Linked DNA regions of Nisaea sediminum. The protein of the gene in region 1 interacts with the protein of each later gene in a pairwise test. Links are inferred from orthologs where the notes say so. Each region holds a gene or a part of one and is shown in the gene's direction. Other genes may lie near its edges. The genes, in order: rlmN and ftsZ.

The links.
Region 2: the proteins of rlmN (region 1) and ftsZ interact in binary tests that used the Escherichia coli proteins (3 or more experiments, as listed by UniProt). The link is inferred for Nisaea sediminum from one-to-one orthologs.

The regions. Positions count from the first base shown.
Region 1 is NZ_JACZCQ010000007.1:67,132-70,233, forward strand. Bases 57-2,837 are described here. They hold rlmN (23S rRNA (adenine(2503)-C(2))-methyltransferase RlmN), read left to right. Parts: upstream 57-758; coding sequence 759-1,916; downstream 1,917-2,837. Other genes in these bases: IG122_RS17205 (invasion associated locus B family protein), read left to right, coding at 147-659; IG122_RS17215 (dimethylsulfonioproprionate lyase family protein), read left to right, coding at 2,073-2,789; IG122_RS17220 (hypothetical protein), read right to left, coding at 2,800-2,837. In the rest of the region: more of IG122_RS17220, read right to left, coding at 2,838-2,994; IG122_RS17225 (SIS domain-containing protein), read right to left, coding at 2,991-3,102.
Region 2 is NZ_JACZCQ010000004.1:80,025-83,264, forward strand. The notes cover bases 153-3,071. They hold ftsZ (cell division protein FtsZ), read left to right. Parts: upstream 153-764; coding sequence 765-2,378; downstream 2,379-3,071. Other genes in these bases: ftsA (cell division protein FtsA), read left to right, coding at 153-576; lpxC (UDP-3-O-acyl-N-acetylglucosamine deacetylase), read left to right, coding at 2,559-3,071. In the rest of the region: more of ftsA, read left to right, coding at 1-152; more of lpxC, read left to right, coding at 3,072-3,240. UniProt on the Escherichia coli protein: Essential cell division protein that forms a contractile ring structure (Z ring) at the future cell division site. The regulation of the ring assembly controls the timing and the location of cell division.

The DNA.
Region 1 (3,102 bases):
CGCGGAGTGGGTGGATCATTCGCTCGCCGAATTAATTTCGGGCGAAATTCTTCTTAGTCCCGCCACATTCTTTGCATTGAATAATGTCCGCTCAGATGGCATCCAAACTAACAGACGTGATAACCGGAATGGCTGGCTCAGGACCCATGACGCACTTCCGCTCGTTCTTGCTCGGCATCGTACTCGCTCTCGGCACCGCCGGTGCCGCGCAGGCCCAGGAGCCGCAAACCATCGGTCGCAACAGCGACTGGATCGCCTACACCTACCAGAGCGGCGGCAAGACCGTCTGCTACATGGCGAGCACGCCGCTCAAGGCCGAGGGCAATTACTCCAAGCGCGGACATATCTACGCGCTGGTGACGCATCATCCGGATTCGGACAGCCGCGGCGAGTTCAGCATCGTGACCGGCTATACCTACAAGACCGACAGCGAGGTCGAGGTCGAGATCGGCGGGCAGACCTTCCAGCTCTTCACCGACAACGACCGTGCCTGGGCGCCGGACGCGAAGACCGACAGCGCGATCGTCAACGCCATGATCAAGGGCGCCAAGATGGTGGTAACCGGCCAATCCTCGCGCGGGACCAAGACGTCGGACACCTACTCGCTGAGCGGCTTCACCGCGACCAAGAAGCTCATCGACAAGACCTGCAAGAAGTAGCCTCACGGCCGCAGTGGTCTGGAGCCACGCGGGGGCGGCATGGCTGCTCTCTGCCGATTCGGCTTGCCTTCGGCGCCTCTTCGACTCATTTTACCGCCCATGTCGACAGCAGCAGTTTCAGCCCCAGAAGCGCCGGTTCAATCCGCGACGGTTCAGCCCGCGCTTAAAGATCTGGTCGGGCTCGACCGCGATCAGCTCGCGGAAGAGCTGAAGACCTTTGGCCTGCCGAAATTCCGCGCCGGGCAGATCTGGCACTGGATCTACCACAAGGGCGTCACCGACTTCGCCGAGATGACGACCCTGGCGAAGCCGCTGCGCGCCGAGCTGGCCGCGCATTACAAGATCGGCCGCCCGGAAATCACCCGCGAGCAGTGGAGCACCGACGGCACCGCCAAGTGGCTGCTCAAGTTCGACGACGGCAACGAGGCGGAAGCGGTCTTCATCCCGGACGACGACCGGGGCACGCTCTGCATCTCCAGCCAGGTCGGCTGCACGCTCACCTGCTCCTTCTGCCATACCGGCACCCAGCGGCTGGTGCGCAACCTGACCGCCGGCGAGATGGTGGCGCAGATCCTGGTCGCGCTCGACCGGCTGAACGGCTTCCCGACGGCGCAGGAGGACCGGCGCCTGACCAACATCGTGCTGATGGGCATGGGCGAGCCGCTCTACAATTTCGACAATGTGAAGCGCGCGATGATGATCGCCATGGATGGCGAGGGGCTCGGTCTCTCCAAGCGCCGCATCACGCTCTCGACCTCCGGCATCGTTCCCGAGATGGAGCGCTGCGGCGAGGAGATCGGCGTGAACCTCGCCGTGTCCCTGCACGCGGTCAACGACGAGCTGCGCAACAAGCTGGTGCCGATCAACAAGAAATACCCGATCAAGGAGCTGATCGCGGCCTGCAAGTCCTATCCCGGCGTCAACAACGCCCGCCGCATCACCTTCGAATACGTGATGCTGAAGGGCGTGAACGACAGTCTCGAGGACGCGCGCGCGCTGGTGAAGCTGATCGAGGACATTCCGGCCAAGATCAACCTGATCCCGTTCAATCCCTGGCCCGGCGTCGAGTACGAATGTTCCGACGACGAGACCATCGAGGCCTTCGCCCAAGTGGTCCTGAAGGCGGGCTACGCCTCCCCGGTCCGCACCCCGCGCGGCCGCGACATCCTCGCCGCCTGCGGCCAGCTCAAGTCGGCAAGCGAGCGGCTCCGCAAGAAGGACCGCATTGCGGCGATCGCGGCGGCCAGTGCGGGGTAGGCGCCGTCAGACGATAGGGTAGATCGAACTTCTCTTTGAAAACGCCGCAATCACAACAGGTTGTGGCGTTTTCCACGTAATCCTCATTGCTGTGAACTGCTTTCCTCCTCGATGTGGAGATAATCTCATCGATCTGCAGGCGGAGTGTGCAGGATCATGTTCGAGACCGGCGAGAGAACAGATGCGTCCTCTGGGCAGCCTGAAACACTGACCCTCCGCGATTGCCCCAACTGGAGCTATCTCCTGCAGGAATTCGAGACGCTCTACCGCTACGGTTCGGCCGGCGGGAGCAAGGCGATCCGTGCGCACCGGCGGCGGGTGAGGGACACGCTCTCCGCGATCATCGACGGCAATCCCGAGGTCGCGATCGGAACGCCGGAGGCGAAGCCGGTGACGGCGCATCTGCCGCGCGCCTTCGATCTCGGGGCGCGGAACGCGCTCGCAGGCCTCAGTCGGGCGCTGGAGCGGGTCTCGGACCAGCTCGTCTGGGAATACGGCTACAAAAAGGTGCCTCAGGCGCTGGCGCGGAAATACGCCTTCTGCCACGTGCTCGGGCCGCGCGGGCCGGTGAAGTCGGAGAAGCTGATCCTCGGCTTCGTGCTGTTCGCGCCGAACACGACCTATCCGCAGCACAGCCACAAGGATATCGAGGAAAGCTACATCTCCGTCGCCGGCGCCTGGTCGGAGAACGAGATGGCGGTCTATGCGCCGGGTTCGCTGATCCTCAACAAGCCGGGGCAGGAGCACCGGATCACCACCGGGAACGTCGATCCCTGCCTGCTCGCCTGGGCCTGGGTCGGGCCGAGCGACCTGCTGACCGCGCAGGAACTGAAATTCTCCAAGAGCCGGAAGAAGGACCTGTCCGGGACCTGAGGGCGCCGGGTCAGCGCACGCGGCGGAACAGCGCGAGGAAGTCTGCCCACGCGCCCTTCCGGCTGCGGATCGCCCAGGCCGGACGCCAGGCGAGTCTGACCGAGAGCACGTTTCGCCGGTCGCCCTCCGTCGCCTCGAGCGCATCCAGATGGGCGCGCACGTCCGCTTTCGAAAGATGAGGGCCTCTGGTAGGTGCCAGTCTCACTCCGCCGCCATCCGGCGGCGCTTCAGGGCACCCGGATTTCGGTCGTCCGCCGTGCCCCAGCCGAGCGACAGGTCGAGGATGGCGTGGATCAGGGCGCTGTGCGCCACT
Region 2 (3,240 bases), on another replicon or contig:
GTGATCTACACCGACTGCGTGCCGGTCGGCGGCGCGCATATCACGAGCGACATCGCCCGCGGTCTCGCCACCCCGGTGCACGAGGCCGAACGGCTGAAGACGCTCTATGGCAGCGCGATCCCGTCCAGCCTCGACGAGCGCGAGGTCATCGATGTGCCGCTGGTCGGCGAGCAGGACGAGACCCACCCCAATCATGTCCCGAAATCCCTCCTGATCCGGATCATCCATCCGCGTCTGGAGGAAACCTTCGAACTTGTTCGGGGCCGGCTGGAAGCCAGCGGGTTCGACAAGGTCGCCGGCCGCCGCGTGGTGATCACCGGCGGTGCCAGCCAGATGCCGGGGATCCGGGATCTGGCGCAGGAAATCCTGGACAAGCAGGTCCGTCTGGGCCGGCCGATCCGGGTCAACGGGCTGGCCGACGTCGCCAGCGGTCCGGCCTTCGCGACGAGCGCCGGACTGCTCGCCTACGCGGCCGATCCGGCACTCGACGCGTCCCGCCAGGGGCATGTCGCCAACAAGGAGACCGGAAGCGGGCTGTTCGGCCGCGTCGGCTCCTGGCTGAGGGAGAACTTCTGATGATCGAGACCCGGTTCCACCCCACCGCACATGCCGGCCCGCGCCCGAAAGGAACGGCCCGACAACCGAGCCACAGGAATTCAGTGACAGAACGTTCACCGACCCCGGCCGAAAGGCCCAATACCCGCGTGCTTCAGGCGCGCATCCCCCAGAGCACCCTCTAAACGCGAGAACAGGAGGCCACCCCCATGACCATCAACATCTCCGTCCCCACCGAAGACAACGACCTGAAGCCGCGGATCAGCGTGGTCGGCGTCGGCGGCGCCGGCGGCAATGCCGTCAACAACATGATCCGCTCCAACCTCGAAGGCGTCGAGTTCATCGTCACCAATACCGACGCCCAGGCCCTCAAGCAGTCGCTCGCCGACCGCACGATCCAGCTCGGCACCGGCGTCACCCAGGGTCTCGGCGCCGGCTCCCGGCCGGAAGTCGGCCGCGCCGCCGCCGAGGAAGCGATCGGCGAGATCATGGAGAACCTGCGCGACAGCAACATGGTCTTCATCACCGCCGGCATGGGCGGCGGCACCGGGTCCGGCGCCGCTCCGGTGATCGCCCAGACCGCCCGCGAGAACGGCATCCTGACCGTCGGCGTGGTGACCAAGCCGTTCCACTTCGAAGGCCAGCACCGGATGCGCATCGCCGATCAGGCGATCGAGGAGCTGACCCAGTATGTCGACACCCTGATCATCATCCCGAACCAGAACCTGTTCCGGGTGGCGAACGAGAAGACGACTTTCGCGGACGCCTTCAACATGGCCGACGACGTGCTGCATTCCGGCGTGCGCGGCGTCACCGACCTGATGATCATGCCGGGCCTGATCAACCTCGACTTCGCGGACATCCGTACGGTCATGAGCGAGATGGGCAAGGCGATGATGGGCACCGGCGAGGCGAGCGGCGAGAAGCGCGCCATCGACGCCGCCGAGGCCGCGATCAACAACCCGCTGCTCGAGGACACCACGATGAAGGGTGCCCGCGGCGTGCTGATCAACATCACCGGCGGCATGGACATGACCCTGTTCGAGGTCGACGAGGCCGCCAACCGCATCCGCGAGGAAGTCGATCCGGAAGCCAACATCATCTTCGGCTCGACCTTCGACGAGAAGATGGAAGGCACCATGCGGGTCTCCGTGGTCGCCACCGGCATCGCCGCCGAGGGCATGGCCGCCAAGCGCCCGCCGCTGACCGTCGTCCCGACCAAGGCGAAGGCCGCCCCGGCCGCGAAGCCCGCCGCGGAAGCGGCCCCGGCGCCGGCTGCTGCGGTCGCCTCCGCCACGGCCATGCCGACCGCTCCGGCCGCCGACATCCCGGCGATCTCGGCCACGACCGAGACCGTCCATGTTGCCGGCAACACCCTCGTGATCGGCGAGATGGACCTCGACGAGGCCGCGCTGGAAGCCCAGACCAAGGCCGACGCCGCGAAGAGCATGAAGACAGAAGAAGAGCCGGCCGCTCCGAAGGCCGGAGACAGCTTCATCGCCCCGCCGCCGGCGATGCCGGAGACCACAGCCGCCAGCGGCGAGCCGGACCCCTTCCAGGCGGCGGCGATGGTCAATGCCGGCGGGCGCGAGAGCGCCGCGGAGAAGACTCCGAGCCTGTTCACCCGGATGACCGGGATCGGCAGCAAGAAGCCGTCCGAGCCGGCCCAGGAGGCCCGCCCGCAGCGCTTCGTGGACGTCAACGCGGCGGAACCGAAGCAGGCCCGTCTCGGCGCTCTGGAACAGTCGGAAAGGGTCGCCCCGTCCCGTCAGGACGACGACCTTCTGGACATTCCGGCCTTCCTGCGCAGGCAGGCTAACTAACCTGGATTTTAGGCCGTTATATCAGACGTTTACGGCGTAATATTCAGTTACAAAGAGTGATTTGAGAGCCCCGGAAGATATTGATACATCTTCTGGGGCTTTCATTATCCAGAGCAATTCCGTGCAGAATTTGCCGTAAAACACAGGCAAATCCTGCGGTTGCAGCAGGAGCATCGTTAAGTGATTTCGCAACAGACCTTGAAGACGAGCATATCCTGCACGGGTGTCGGGTTGCATGGCGGTGTCGACTGCGTAATGACGCTGCACCCCGCGGATGCCGATCACGGCATCGTCTTCAAGCGCACCGATGTCTCCGGCAAGGATCCGCTGGTCCCCGCGCGCTGGGATATGGTCCACGATGCGACCATGTGCACCCGGCTGCAGAACGGCGACGGCGTGAGCGTCTCCACCGTCGAACACCTGATGGCGGCGTTCGCCGGCTGCCGCATCGACAATGCCCTGATCGAAATCGACGGCCCGGAAGTCCCGATCATGGACGGCTCCTCCGAGCCCTTCGTCCTGCTGATCGAATGCGCCGGGATCCGCAAGCTTCCCGCGCCGCGCAAGGCGATCCGGGTCCTGAAGCGGGTTTCCGCCGCGGACGACAAGCGGCATATCGAGCTCAGCCCGGACGATCATTTCTCCGTCAATTTCGAGATCGAGTTCGACAGCGCGGCCATCACCGAGAAGCAGCTCGACGTGAAACTGGTGAACGGCACCTTCAACGAGAAGATCAGCGGCGCGCGGACCTTCGGCTTCATGCAGGATATCGACCGCTTGCGGGCCGCCGGTCTCGGCCGTGGCGGTAATCTGGACAATGTGGTGATCGTCGACGGCGACCGGATCCTCAACGAGGGCGGTC